DNA from 3 places in the Streptomyces sp. NPDC041814 genome. Region 2 is predicted to be linked to each of the others. Evidence: riboswitches for the same ligand, from Rfam matches in the RefSeq annotation. Region 2 holds a riboswitch; each other region holds the start of a gene.

Region 1 (3,893 bases), on a different contig from region 2:
CCGAGCGCACCTCGGCGGCCCGGCGCTCCCCGGCCCGCTCCGCGTAGGTGGCCCGACGCAGGTACTGGTCCGGGTCGGAGGAGAGCGCCAGCTGCACTGAGGGGTCGATCCCGGCGGAGCGGTACTGCGCGGCGGCGTACGCGCCGAGCACGTCGCGGGCGGTGTTGAGGCGGGCGGTCCTGCGGGCGGCCTCGTCGCGCAGGGCGTCGACCGATTTCGCGGCGGCGGTCGCCTCGGACTTCGCGCCGTTGTACTTCTCGGTGGCGACCTCCGCCTCCCGGTACAGCCGGTCCACCTGGGCCTTGACCTGCCGGGCGGTGGGCGCGGGGTCCGCGTGCGCGGCTCCCGGCAGCACGGCGGCCGTCGCGGCTCCGGCGACGGCGAGGGTCGCCGCGGTGCGGGCCGCGGAGGCGGTGGTGAGGCGCTGCCTGGGTTTGCGATGCGCTGCCACGGGGGCGGGCGTCCTTCCGTGCGACGGCCCGGCGGGGTCTACCGGCGGGATTCTCCGGTGGCCGGCGAGGACGGTTCTGGTCCACGGCCACCGGGAAGGGACGCTAATCCGAGGTCACGGGAAGGTGTCGTTATGACCGCTATTGCCTGCTCTTGGCGTGGCATTGTCACCGGATGACCGCTCGTGGCGCATGGGTGACCGGGAAAAGGGTCACAGAATCAGGCAAAAAGTGCATTCATCATTCAAGCGGTCCGTAGGCCCCACCCTGCCCGGAGCGGTCCGGGGAGAGGGCTCTAGGGTGCGGAACCATGCGCGTACTCATCGATTTCGTCGTCGCCCTGCACATCATCGGCATCGCCGCCCTGCTCGGCGGCTTCCTCGGCCAGATGAAGGCGATGAAGGCCGGCACCGCCCGGTTCGTCCCCGGCATGCTGCACGGCGCGCTGACCATGCTCGTGACCGGCATCGCCCTGGTCGGCCTGGACCAGGCCGACGACCACCCCGTGAACAACGTCAAGATCGGCATCAAGCTGCTGTTCCTGGTCGTGATCCTGGGGCTCGTCTACGTCAAGCGGGACGAGGAGAAGGTCGAGAAGGGGGCCTTCGCGGCGGTCGGCGCGCTGACCCTGGCGAACATCTTCATCGCGACGCTCTGGACCTGAGCGGCCATGCCGGGCCGGCCCCGCGCGGGCCGGCCCTGCTCCCCGGTCAGGCCGGGCGCACACTCCCGTAGATCGGCATGTAGTAGATCGACTCCTCGCGCACATTCGCCCCGGGCTTCGGCGCGTGGATCATCATCCCGTCGCCCTTGTAGATCCCGACGTGGCTGATGTCGTCGTAGAAGAACACCAGGTCACCGGGTTGCAGATCGGCCGTGGCGATCCGCGTCCCGACGTTCACCTGGTCCCAGGTGGTGCGCGGGATGTCCACGCCCGCCGCCTTCCAGGCCGCCTGCGTCAGCCCCGAGCAGTCGTACGAGGCGGGGCCGGTCGCCCCCCAGACGTACGGCTTGCCGATCTGGGCGCGGGCGAACGCGAGAACCTTCTCCGCCTTCGTGGAGGCGCTGCTCCCGGAGTCCGTACCCGTGCCCGTGCCCGAACCCGAACCCGAACCCGTCTCCGTACCGCTGCCGCCCGACTCCTCGGCCTTCCGCTCGGCCTCCTTACGGGCGGCGGCCTGCTTCTTCGCCAGCTCCGCGGCCTTGCGCTCGGCCTCCGCCTCCTTCTTGCGCTCCAGCTCCGCCAGCCGCGCCTTCTCCTCGGCGGTCAGCTTCGACAGCAGCGTCCGGGCCTCGGTCAGCTTCGTCTGGACGTTCTGCTTGCTGGTGCGCAGCGCGGCCTGCGACTCGGTCAGCGTCTCCAGGCTCTCGACGGCCGCGGCCCGCTGCTCGGACGCCTTCGCCTGCTGCGTACGGAACTCCGTGACCGCCTGCTGCTGGCGCTCGGCCATCCGGTCCATGAGGTGCGTCTGGTCGAAGAACGACTGCGGGTCGTCGGCCAGGAAGAAGGTCGCGGTCGGCGCGAGGCCGCCGTTGCGGTACTGGGCGGCGGCGTAGTTGCCCAGGGTCCTGCGGGCGTCGTTCAGCTTCTCGGTGCGCTTGGCCACGTTGTCCAGGAGCGTGTCGACCTTGGACTTCTGCTTGTCCGTGGCCTCCTTGGCCTGGTTGTACTTCTGGGTCGCGCTGCCGGCCTGCCGGTAGAGGTCGTCCACCCTCTTCTGGACTTCCTTGATGCTCGGCTTCGGCGTGGGCGCGGCCATCGCGCTCTGCGAGGACAGCAGGGTCACCGAGGCCAGCGCGGCCGAGGTCAGCCCGACAGCGGGGACGGTGGAGCGCACCCGGGTGCGCGGTTTGCGATGCGACGCCAAGGCCGGCATCTCCTTCCGTGGACCGCCTACCGGGTTAGCTGTCGGGTTCGGGCGGAACGGAAGGCTGCCCTACGGTCCCGTGGGGGAAGGACCGATTCACCCCGGTGCTGCGTGTGGGTCCCCGGTTCCGGGCGGGCCCGGATTCGGCGCGGCGGCCCGCTCGGCGTAGGTCGCCTCTGGGGGTACGGGCCGTCCGAACGTGCACGCTAGCCAACGCATGGGGCCGCTGTGAAGGTTGGTGTGCGATATGCCCGATACATTTCCGTGACCTTTTGGGAGCGGGGCTCTCTGTCAGTGGAGAGCTTTAGACTCGGACAGCGATGAGCAGCCTCTTTGACGACAGTTTCCTGGCCGGCCTCCAGCAGGAGGAGGACGCGCCCCCGCCGCCCCCCGAGGACTCCGCACCCGAAGCGGTGCCGGAGGACCTTTTCGCGGGCGTGTTCGACGGGCCCCCGCCGCCCCGGGACGCGTACTACCGCGACGGTGCGCACCGCCCCGTCATCGACCCCGAGGCGCTGCTCGACGGGCTGAACACCGAGCAGCGCGCCGCCGTCGTGCACGCCGGGTCACCCCTGCTCATCGTCGCGGGCGCCGGCTCCGGCAAGACCCGGGTGCTCACCCACCGCATCGCCCACCTGCTGGCCGAGCGGGGCGTCCACCCGGGCCAGATCCTGGCGATCACCTTCACCAACAAGGCCGCCGGCGAGATGAAGGAGCGCGTCGAGCAGCTGGTCGGGCCCCGGGCCCACGCGATGTGGGTCATGACCTTCCACAGCGCCTGCGTCCGCATCCTGCGCCGCGAGTCCAAGAAGCTCGGCTTCACGTCCTCGTTCTCGATCTACGACGCGGCCGACTCCAAGCGGCTCATGGCCCTGGTCTGCCGCGACCTGGAGCTGGACCCGAAGCGCTACCCGCCGAAGTCCTTCACCGCCAAGGTCTCCAACCTCAAGAACGAGCTCATCGACGAGGAGACCTTCGCCGGGCAGGCGGCCGACGGCTTCGAGAAGACCCTGGCCCAGGCGTACGCGATGTACCAGGCCCGGCTGCGCGAGGCCAACGCGCTGGACTTCGACGACATCATCATGACGACGGTCCACCTGCTCCAGGCGTTCCCGGACGTCGCCGAGCACTACCGCCGCCGCTTCCGGCACGTCCTCGTCGACGAGTACCAGGACACCAACCACGCCCAGTACACGCTGGTACGCGAGCTGGTCGGCCCGGCCGGTCCGGAGAACGCCCCCGCCGAGCTGTGCGTCGTGGGTGACGCGGACCAGTCGATCTACGCCTTCCGGGGCGCGACCATCCGCAACATCCTCCAGTTCGAGGAGGACTACCCGGACGCGACGACGATCCTGCTGGAGCAGAACTACCGCTCCACCCAGACGATCCTGTCCGCCGCCAACGCGGTCATCGAGCGCAACGAGAGCCGCCGTCCCAAGAACCTCTGGACCAACGCCGGCACCGGCGCCCGCATCACGGGCTACGTCGCGGACACCGAGCACGACGAGGCGCAGTTCGTCGCCGAGGAGATCGACCGCCTCACCGACGCGGGGGACGCGAAGGCCGGCGACGTGGC
Region 2 (3,893 bases):
GTCGGCCCAGCCGACGAACGTGCCGTCCGGGCCGGGGTCGCCGACTCCCTCGGTGAAGCTGTCGCCAATCGCCGCGTACGACCCGATGGCGCCCTGTCGGTCGATGGCGCCCTGTTGAAGGTTGTTCGAATCGTCTGCCACAACCGCATATCCTGCACCCCGGAATGTGACCTACGCGACCGTAATAAGGGGTTGACGGGTGGTGAGATAAACCACCCGGTCAGTTTTCGGTAAAGGGGGAATAAGCAGAGGGACGGCGCACCGCCGTGCGCCGTCCCTCTGTGCCGTTCAGTGACCCGGATCACCGGGCCGGTACTGCCTGGATCAGACGTAGATCCCGTGCGACGCCAGGTAGGCGATCGGGTCGATGTCCGAGCCGTACTCCGGGCCGGTGCGGACCTCGAAGTGGAGGTGCGGGCCGGTGGCGTTGCCGGTGGAGCCGGAGAGGCCGACCTGCTGGCCCGCGGTCACGGTCTGGCCCGCCGAGACGGAGAGCGAGGACATGTGGCCGTACTGGGAGTAGTGGCCGTCGGCGTGCTTGATGACGACCTGGTTGCCGTAGGCGCCGCCCCAGCCGGCGGTGACGACGGTGCCGGAGGCGATGGCCTTCACGCTGGTGCCGGTGGAGACGGGGAAGTCGATGCCGGTGTGGCTGCCGCTGGACCAGTTGGCGCCGGAGGCGCGGTACGCGGTGGTGTGGTTGCCCGGGACCGGGTGGACGTAGCCGGAAGCGTTGTCCTGGGAGGCGGGGGCCTTGGTCTCGGTCTGCGCCTCGGTCTTGGTCTCGACCTTGGGCTCGGCCTTGGTCTCCGCCTTGGGCGCGGCCTTCGTCACGGTCTTCTCCGCCGTCTTGGCGGGGGCCTCGGACGTGGTGGCGGCGGGGGCCGCCTTGGCGCCGAGGGTCAGCTTCATGCCCGGGAAGATCAGGCTCGGGTTCTCACCGACGACCTCGCGGTTGTCCTGGTACAGCTTGTGCCAGCCGCCCTTGAGGTGGTGCTGGGCCGCGATCTTCGACAGGTAGTCGCCGGAGACGACGGAGTACGTGGTGGTGCCGGTGCTCTTCGCGGGCGCGGCCGGGGCGGTGTGCGCGGCGGCCGACTTCGACGTGGCCGGGGCGGACTGCTCCGCGGCGTGGGCACCGGTGGCGCCGAGCAGCGGGAGCGCGATGACGGCGCCGCCGGCGCTCGCGGCGACGACGCCGCGGGCGATGGTGCTGGACTTGGGACGGCGGTGCTTACCCGAATTGGGCATGAAGAATTTCCTCTCCGGCGCCTGCGAGGTGAGCTGTCGGGTTCGGGCTGGAGATGCCCGGCCGCGCCTGGCGCGGCTTCACCCCTAGCCGTCCGGTCGTCCCGGTCGGCGGCTTACCTGGTTCCCCCGCTCCTGCCACACGGTGAAGGGATGCGAATTCCGGACGGCGGCAGGATTGGGCGTTCCATCCGGATGGACATGGAACGTAAGCGAGCCTGGACGGCGGAAACAAGCCGCGGGTTCGGCGCCGGATTCGGCACCGGAATTGCGGTGCCGAATTCCGGTCACACTCCGTGGATTACGGATCTTGGCTTTCCGCGCGGCGCGGGGATTACCCAGCCGGGGCGTCACCACACACCGTCACGGATATGATCCCGCTCACGAGCGGGTGATCATCTCCCTAGCAACCGGGGCACTTTGTCCATAACGCCTTAATACGGACATGTCATGGCCATCATCCACGGCGCAGCCGCACCACCCGCGCGTCCAGGTCGCCGCGCAGCCCCGTCCGCAGCCCGTGGTGCATCAGCAGCGAACCGTGGTGCACCGCCCCGGTGTCCAGGCAGGTGTACGTCGCCTCCGGGTCGAGCCCGCGCAGCCGCAGCGCCGGCGGCTCCTCCCCGTACCGCTGCGCGTGGAGCCACGCCAGCACGACGGTGTCCGCACCCCGCACGTACTGCACGGCGCTGAGCCCGGGGCCCGGGGCGCGCAGCCGGTAGAGCTCGCCCAGCTGCACCACCGGGCGGATCTCCTTGTACAGCTCCACCCACCCGCGCGCCTCGTCCAGTTCGGCCGCGCTCCACTCGGTGAGGTCCCCGCCGATCCCCAGCACCCCGGCCATCGCGCTGACGAACCGGAAGCGCAGCGAGGAGCGGCGTCCGTTCAGCTGGACGTTCGGGCTGTCGGTCACCCAGGCCGCCATCACGCGCGCCGGGTGGAGATGCCCGAAGCCGTGCTGGATGGCGAGGCGGTCCAGCGGATCGGTGTTGTCGGACGTCCAGACCTGGTCCGTACGCGAGAGGATGCCGAGGTCGATCCGGCCGCCGCCGCCCGAGCAGGACTCGAAGGCGACGCCGGGATGGGCGGCTCGCAGCCGGTCGAGCAGCGCGTAGAGGGCGTCCACGTGCTCGGTCCACAGACGCTGGGGGTAGTCGGCGCCGGGCCAGCCGGCATCCGAGAAGCAGCGGTTGAAGTCCCATTTCACGTAGTCGACGGGCGTGTCGGTCAGCAGGGCGTCCAGGCTCTCCCACAGGTGGGCCCGCACATCGGGGCGGGCGAGGTTGAGGACCAGCTGATTGCGGAATTCGGTGCGTTCCCGGCCGGGGAAGTGCTGGACCCAGTCCGGGTGGGCTCGGTAGAGGTCGCTGTCGGGGTTGACCATTTCCGGCTCGACCCAGATGCCGAACCGCATGCCGAGTCCGTGCACATGGCGGGCGAGCGGCCCGAGGCCGTCGGGAAAGCGCTCCGGATTCGGCGTCCAGTCGCCGAGCCCGGCCCGGTCGCTCACCCGCCGGCCGAACCAGGCGTCGTCCACGACGAACAGCTCGACGCCCAGCGCGGCGGCCCGGTCGGCCAGGGCCCGCTGCTGGTCCTCCGCGATGTCGAAGCCGGTGGCCTCCCAGGAGTTGTAGAGCACCGGACGCGGCTCGGCGGCGTCCGGGATCACATGGGCGAGCTGCCAGGCGTGCCAGGCGCGGCCGGCCCCGCCGAAGCCGTCCCGGCTCCACAACCCGGCGAAGACCGGGCTGGTGTACGACTCCCCCGGCGCGAGCCGCAGCAGCCCGGAGTCGTCGTATCCGGCGCCGCCGGTGATCTGCACGAGCCCGTCGGGCAGCCGCTGGACGGCGATGCGCCAGGAGCCGGACCAGCCGAGCGCGCAGCCGTAGACCTCCCCGGAATCCTCGGTCGCGGCGCCGTCCGCGTCCAGGGCGACCCAGGGCAGGCCCTGGTGGCCGGTGTGACCCCGCCGGCTGGAGAGCAGGTGTTCCCCGTACGCCAGCTCGGTACGCTCCAGCTGGGTCTCCGCCGCCCAGCGGCCGTGCAGCCGGGTGAGCCGCCAGGCGTCGCGCGCGGGCAGCGCCCAGGCGGCGGCGTCGGCCCGCAGCAGTTCGAGGGGCGGCCCGTCCGGTCCCGTGTGGGTGAGCGTGGTCCAGCGTTCGATGACGTCGGAGTCGTCCCGCATCCGGTAGTGCAGGGTGATCGCGAGGCGGTGCACCGGGTCGTCGAAGGAGAGCCGCAGTTCGTCGCCGTCCACCGAGTCCCCGGCGAAGACCCAGGCGGTCCCGCGCACCTCGTCGGTGCGCACCGACAGGGCGGGGCGGACGAACCGCGGTCCACCCTCCACCGGATACTCCTCGCGGCCGTCGAGCGGGGACTCGAAGCCCCGGGCAGGCGGTGCGGGCGCCGCGGCCAGGGCCCGGGCCGCCGGAAGGGAGATGCGCGGGCCCCAGTGGAGATGCAGCAGTTCGTGCCGCTCCGTGAGGCACAGGGCGTAGCTTCCGCTCGCCCCCGTCAGCAGCCAGATCCGGTCGCCGGTCTCGATCATCGCGCCCCCGTCCACATGCGTTCACAGATTCACACAGGTCCGCACATCATCGACCGTCCCCTGAGCGAGGGCAACGGTGCATGCCCGGAAATCCGGC
Region 3 (3,893 bases), on a different contig from region 2:
TGACGACCCTGTACGACACGATTAACTTCCTCGCCTGCGAGGTGGAGACCTTCTGCCTGGGCCGGGCGGGGGCCGGGGCCGCAGTCCTGCTCGCCGCGGGCGCCCCGGGCCGGCGGCACATGCTGCCCGGCGCCAAGGTGGTCGTCAGCCAGCCCGCACTGGACGAGCCGGTCCAGGGGCAGCCCTCCGACCTGGAGATCGAGGCGCGCGAAATGGCCCGGATGCGCGCCACGATGACCGGCATGCTGGCCCGGCACACGGGGCGCTCCGTCGAGCAGGTCACCGAGGACACCGAGCGCGACCTCGCCCTCGACGCGGAGGGCGCCCTGGCGTACGGGCTGGTCGACCACATCGTGCGGAACCGGGTCCCGGTGCCGCCGCGCTCCGGGTGGTGAACCGGCGATGCAGCCACCGGAGTTCTCGCCGCTGCCCGCCCTGACCCGGGCCGAGTCCGAGTTCATCGACCGCTATCTGCGGGTGGTCGACCAGGTGGGCCGGATCAACCCGGCGCACGGTGACGACACGTACACGGCCCTGCGCGCCGCCCAGGCGCTCGCCTCGCACGCGGCGGCCCTGCGGGACGCGCTCGCGCTGATGCACCGGCGCGGCGAAACCCGCATCCACAGCGGCACGTTGACCCGCGCGCTGCGGGAGCTGGACGGCGAGCGGAGGGCGGCCCGGGTCGCCCTGCCGCCCGCCCCGCCGGGCTGAGACCGCCGCGGGTCACCGACACGCCCGGGGGGTGCGCGGGATTTCCTCGCTCGTTCGGCGTAGGGGCTCCCCCTCACGAGGGACGGTCCGATTTGCCCTTTCCTGATGCGCGTGGGGCGGATTCCTGCGCGACACCGCTGGTACGGCCAGGGCCTCGGGCGGCGGGCGGACCGCCGTCCGGGTTTCCGTCCACCTGAACGGGCCATCCGTGCCGGTCTTCACCGATGGCCGTTCCGGCTCGGAAATCCGGCACGAGGTGAGTCAAGATCCCTGGGACGACAAGCCCCCGCCACCGCGGCGGGGCGGTCCGGGCGGACGCCGAGTCCTGCCGCCGCCCGGATGACTGGTCGACAGGAGTGGATCGGCAGGAGTGGAGGACCCGAGCACTACGGGACCGCCGGATCTCCGGTTGTCCCTCGGGGTGAAGCCGCAGCGCGCGGCCGGGCGACTTCGCCAGCCCGAACCCGACAGGTCATCCTTCACAGGCGGCTGACGAAGGGTTGCGCATGAGTGCGCAGGTTCATGTCCCGTCTCTGCTCGCCCGGGCCACCACGGCCTCGGTCATGACTCTCGCCGCCGTCGGCGGCACGCTGTGCGTCCCAGGAGCCGCGCCCGAGGCGCAGGCGGCCGGCCACGCGATGAAAGCCCTGAAGATCGCCGCGTCGAAGAAGGGGGCGCCCTACCGCTGGGGCGCCACCGGGCCCGGCAGCTTCGACTGTTCGGGGCTGACGCTCTACTCGTTCAAGAAGGCGGGCAAGAGACTCCCCCGCACGGCCCAGCAGCAGTACAACAGGACCAGGCACATCTCGGCATCCCAGCGCCAACGAGGTGACCTGGTCTTCTTCCATTCCGGCCGCAGCGTCTACCACGTGGGCATCTACGCCGGCAGCGGGAAGATCTGGCACTCGCCGAAGACCGGCGCCGTGGTCCGTCTGGAGAAGATCTGGACCAGGAGCGTCTACTACGGCCGCGTCGGCTGACCCGCCCGTCTCAGGGCTGGACGGGGACCTGCCACGGCAGCGCCACCCAGACGGTCTTGCCGCCGTCGGCGGTGGGCGTGACGGCCAGTCGGCCACCGTACTCCTTGGCCAGCGAGCGGATGATGACCATGCCGCGTCCGTTGTCCTGCTGCACGGCTGCGGGCAGCCGCTGGGGCCGGCGGGGGTGGCTGTCCGTCACCCCGAGGCGCAGCTCCTCGTCCCGTTCGAGACGCAGGTCCACGGTGAAGGTGGGCGACTGCCCGAAGGTGTGCAGGACGGCGTTGGTGGCCAGCTCCGAGAGGATGAGGCGGACGGTGTCGGCCATCTCCGCGTCCTCGGGCAGGCCCCACTCCGTCAGCACCCGGGCGACGAACCCGCGGGCCGCGGAGACCGAGACCGGCTCGCTCGGCAGGGTGACACGTGCTTCCTGATGGTCTGCCATGGCGAGCCGTCCCTTTCCCACCCGATACCGGCCCGCCGAGCGGTCCGGTTGTGCTTCGCGCCAGAGTGCCACCGATGCTGCCCTCCGTGGCGGCGATCCACCAAGATATGCATATATCTGTCCCTCAAACCGGTGAACTCTGCCCACGCGGGGCCGCTCCGGCGCCACACTGTCTGCTCGTCGGGCAGTGGAGGGAGCCATCGATGCAGCACGGCCCTGCGGTGCGGCGCCGCAAGCTGGGAGAGGAGCTGCGGAGCCTGCGTCACGCGTCAGGTCTCACGAGCCGGGAGGCAGCGGCGCTCCTCGGCTGGCACCAGTCGAAGGTGAGCAGGATCGAGACAGGTGTCAGCGGGGTCCGGCCGGACGACGTGAGCCGGCTCCTCGACGCGTACGGCTTGGACGATCCGAAGCTCCGCGAGGTCCTGGGCGCGCTCGCCGGTTCGGCGGGCGGAGGCGGTGCCGGCTGGTGGCACGCCTACCGGGGGCTCATCCCGCCCCAGTACCGCGATTTCATCAGCCTGGAATCGCAGGCGCGCACCGCCCGCACGCTGGAGACCACGGTGGTACCGGGCCTGTTGCAGACGGCCGACTACGCCCGCGCGGTGACCCGGGACTCCCTGGACGGGCTGCCGTCCGGTCAGCTGGACTCACTGGTGGAGGTACGGCTGACCCGGCAGGGGGTGCTGCGGAGCGATCCGCCGCTGCGGCTGAGCGCGGTCCTGGACGAGGCGGTGCTGCACCGGGAGGTCGGCGGCCGGAGAGTGATGCGGGAGCAACTGCGCCATCTCACCCGGGTGGCACAACTTCCCCATGTGCGACTCCAGTTGCTTCCGTTCTCGGTCGGCGGCTATGTCAGCCTCACCAGCCCTTTCGTTATCTTCTCTTTTCCGACCGCTTCCGACCTTGACGTGGTCGTTCTTGACCACTTGACGAGTAGCCTCTATCTGGAACGGAAAGAAGACCTTGCGGCGTACAGCTCGGCCTTCGAGACCCTTCAGACGCACGCGCTGTCGCCGGAGCACACGCTGGACCGGATCGCCGCGATCGACCGCGCCGACCGGTGACCCCCCACCGCCCGGAGGAAGCGTCATGTCCGATCACCTCGCCCGGCACGCCATGCGCTGGCGAAGCAGCAGCTACAGCACGGGGATGAACAACTGCGTGGAGACCGCGCCGTCCGGAAGCGGGCGGCTGCTGGCCGTCCGCGACTCGAAGGACGTGGCCAGGACGCCCCTGGAGTTCTCCACGGCGGCCTGGACGTCCTTCGTCTCCGGTTTGAAACGCTGAGCCGGACCACCGCCTCAGCTCTGCGGTGCGGTCCTCCGCACCGTCTCCACCGCCCGCGCGACCTGCTCGTCCGTCAGGTCCGCGCGGGCGGTCAGCCGGAGCCGCGAGATGCCGTCGGGCACGGACGGCGGCCGGAAGCAGCCCACCCCCATCCCGGCCGTCCGGCAGTCGGCGGCCCAGCGGACGGCGGCCTCGGCCGAGGGAGCCCGGACCGAGACGACCGCCGCGTCGGGCCGCACCGCGGTCAGACCGGCCGCCGTCAGCCCCTCGTACAGCGCGGTGGCGACCGTACGCGCCCGGAGCGCGCGCTCCGGTTCGCGGCGCAGCAGCCTCAGTCCGCCCAGGGCGGCGCCGACGGCGGCCGGTGCGAGTCCGGTGTCGAAGATGAACGTCCGGGCGGTGTTGACCAGGTGGTCGATGACCCGGGCCGGCCCGAGGACCGCGCCGCCCTGGCTGCCCAGGGACTTGGACAG

Evidence for each region. Region 2 has a riboswitch for cyclic di-AMP ahead of ACZ6C6_RS30135 (M23 family metallopeptidase). Riboswitches for the same ligand answer to the same signal wherever they lie in the genome.
Region 1: linked by a shared signal. The riboswitch ahead of ACZ6C6_RS17870 (C40 family peptidase) and the one ahead of ACZ6C6_RS30135 (M23 family metallopeptidase) in region 2 are both predicted to bind cyclic di-AMP.
Region 3: linked by a shared signal. The riboswitch ahead of ACZ6C6_RS29470 (C40 family peptidase) and the one ahead of ACZ6C6_RS30135 (M23 family metallopeptidase) in region 2 are both predicted to bind cyclic di-AMP.

Annotation. Positions count from the first base shown of each region.
Region 1 covers NZ_JBVJAM010000006.1:247,483-251,375, forward strand. The annotation lists gene ACZ6C6_RS17860 (C40 family peptidase) at 1-451, opposite strand, end outside; gene ACZ6C6_RS17865 (hypothetical protein) at 760-1,113, shown strand; gene ACZ6C6_RS17870 (C40 family peptidase) at 1,160-2,326, opposite strand; cyclic di-AMP (ydaO/yuaA leader) riboswitch at 2,325-2,476, opposite strand; gene pcrA (DNA helicase PcrA) at 2,638-3,893, shown strand, end outside.
Region 2 covers NZ_JBVJAM010000015.1:9,050-12,942, reverse strand. The annotation lists gene ACZ6C6_RS30140 (SGNH/GDSL hydrolase family protein) at 1-141, opposite strand, end outside; gene ACZ6C6_RS30135 (M23 family metallopeptidase) at 325-1,251, opposite strand; cyclic di-AMP (ydaO/yuaA leader) riboswitch at 1,255-1,416, opposite strand; gene ACZ6C6_RS30130 (alpha-galactosidase) at 1,706-3,796, opposite strand.
Region 3 covers NZ_JBVJAM010000014.1:98,611-102,503, forward strand. The annotation lists gene ACZ6C6_RS29460 (ATP-dependent Clp protease proteolytic subunit) at 1-395, shown strand, start outside; gene ACZ6C6_RS29465 (hypothetical protein) at 403-711, shown strand; cyclic di-AMP (ydaO/yuaA leader) riboswitch at 1,050-1,214, shown strand; gene ACZ6C6_RS29470 (C40 family peptidase) at 1,218-1,691, shown strand; gene ACZ6C6_RS29475 (ATP-binding protein) at 1,702-2,133, opposite strand; gene ACZ6C6_RS29480 (helix-turn-helix domain-containing protein) at 2,337-3,197, shown strand; gene ACZ6C6_RS29485 (DUF397 domain-containing protein) at 3,223-3,420, shown strand; gene ACZ6C6_RS29490 (8-amino-7-oxononanoate synthase) at 3,435-3,893, opposite strand, start outside.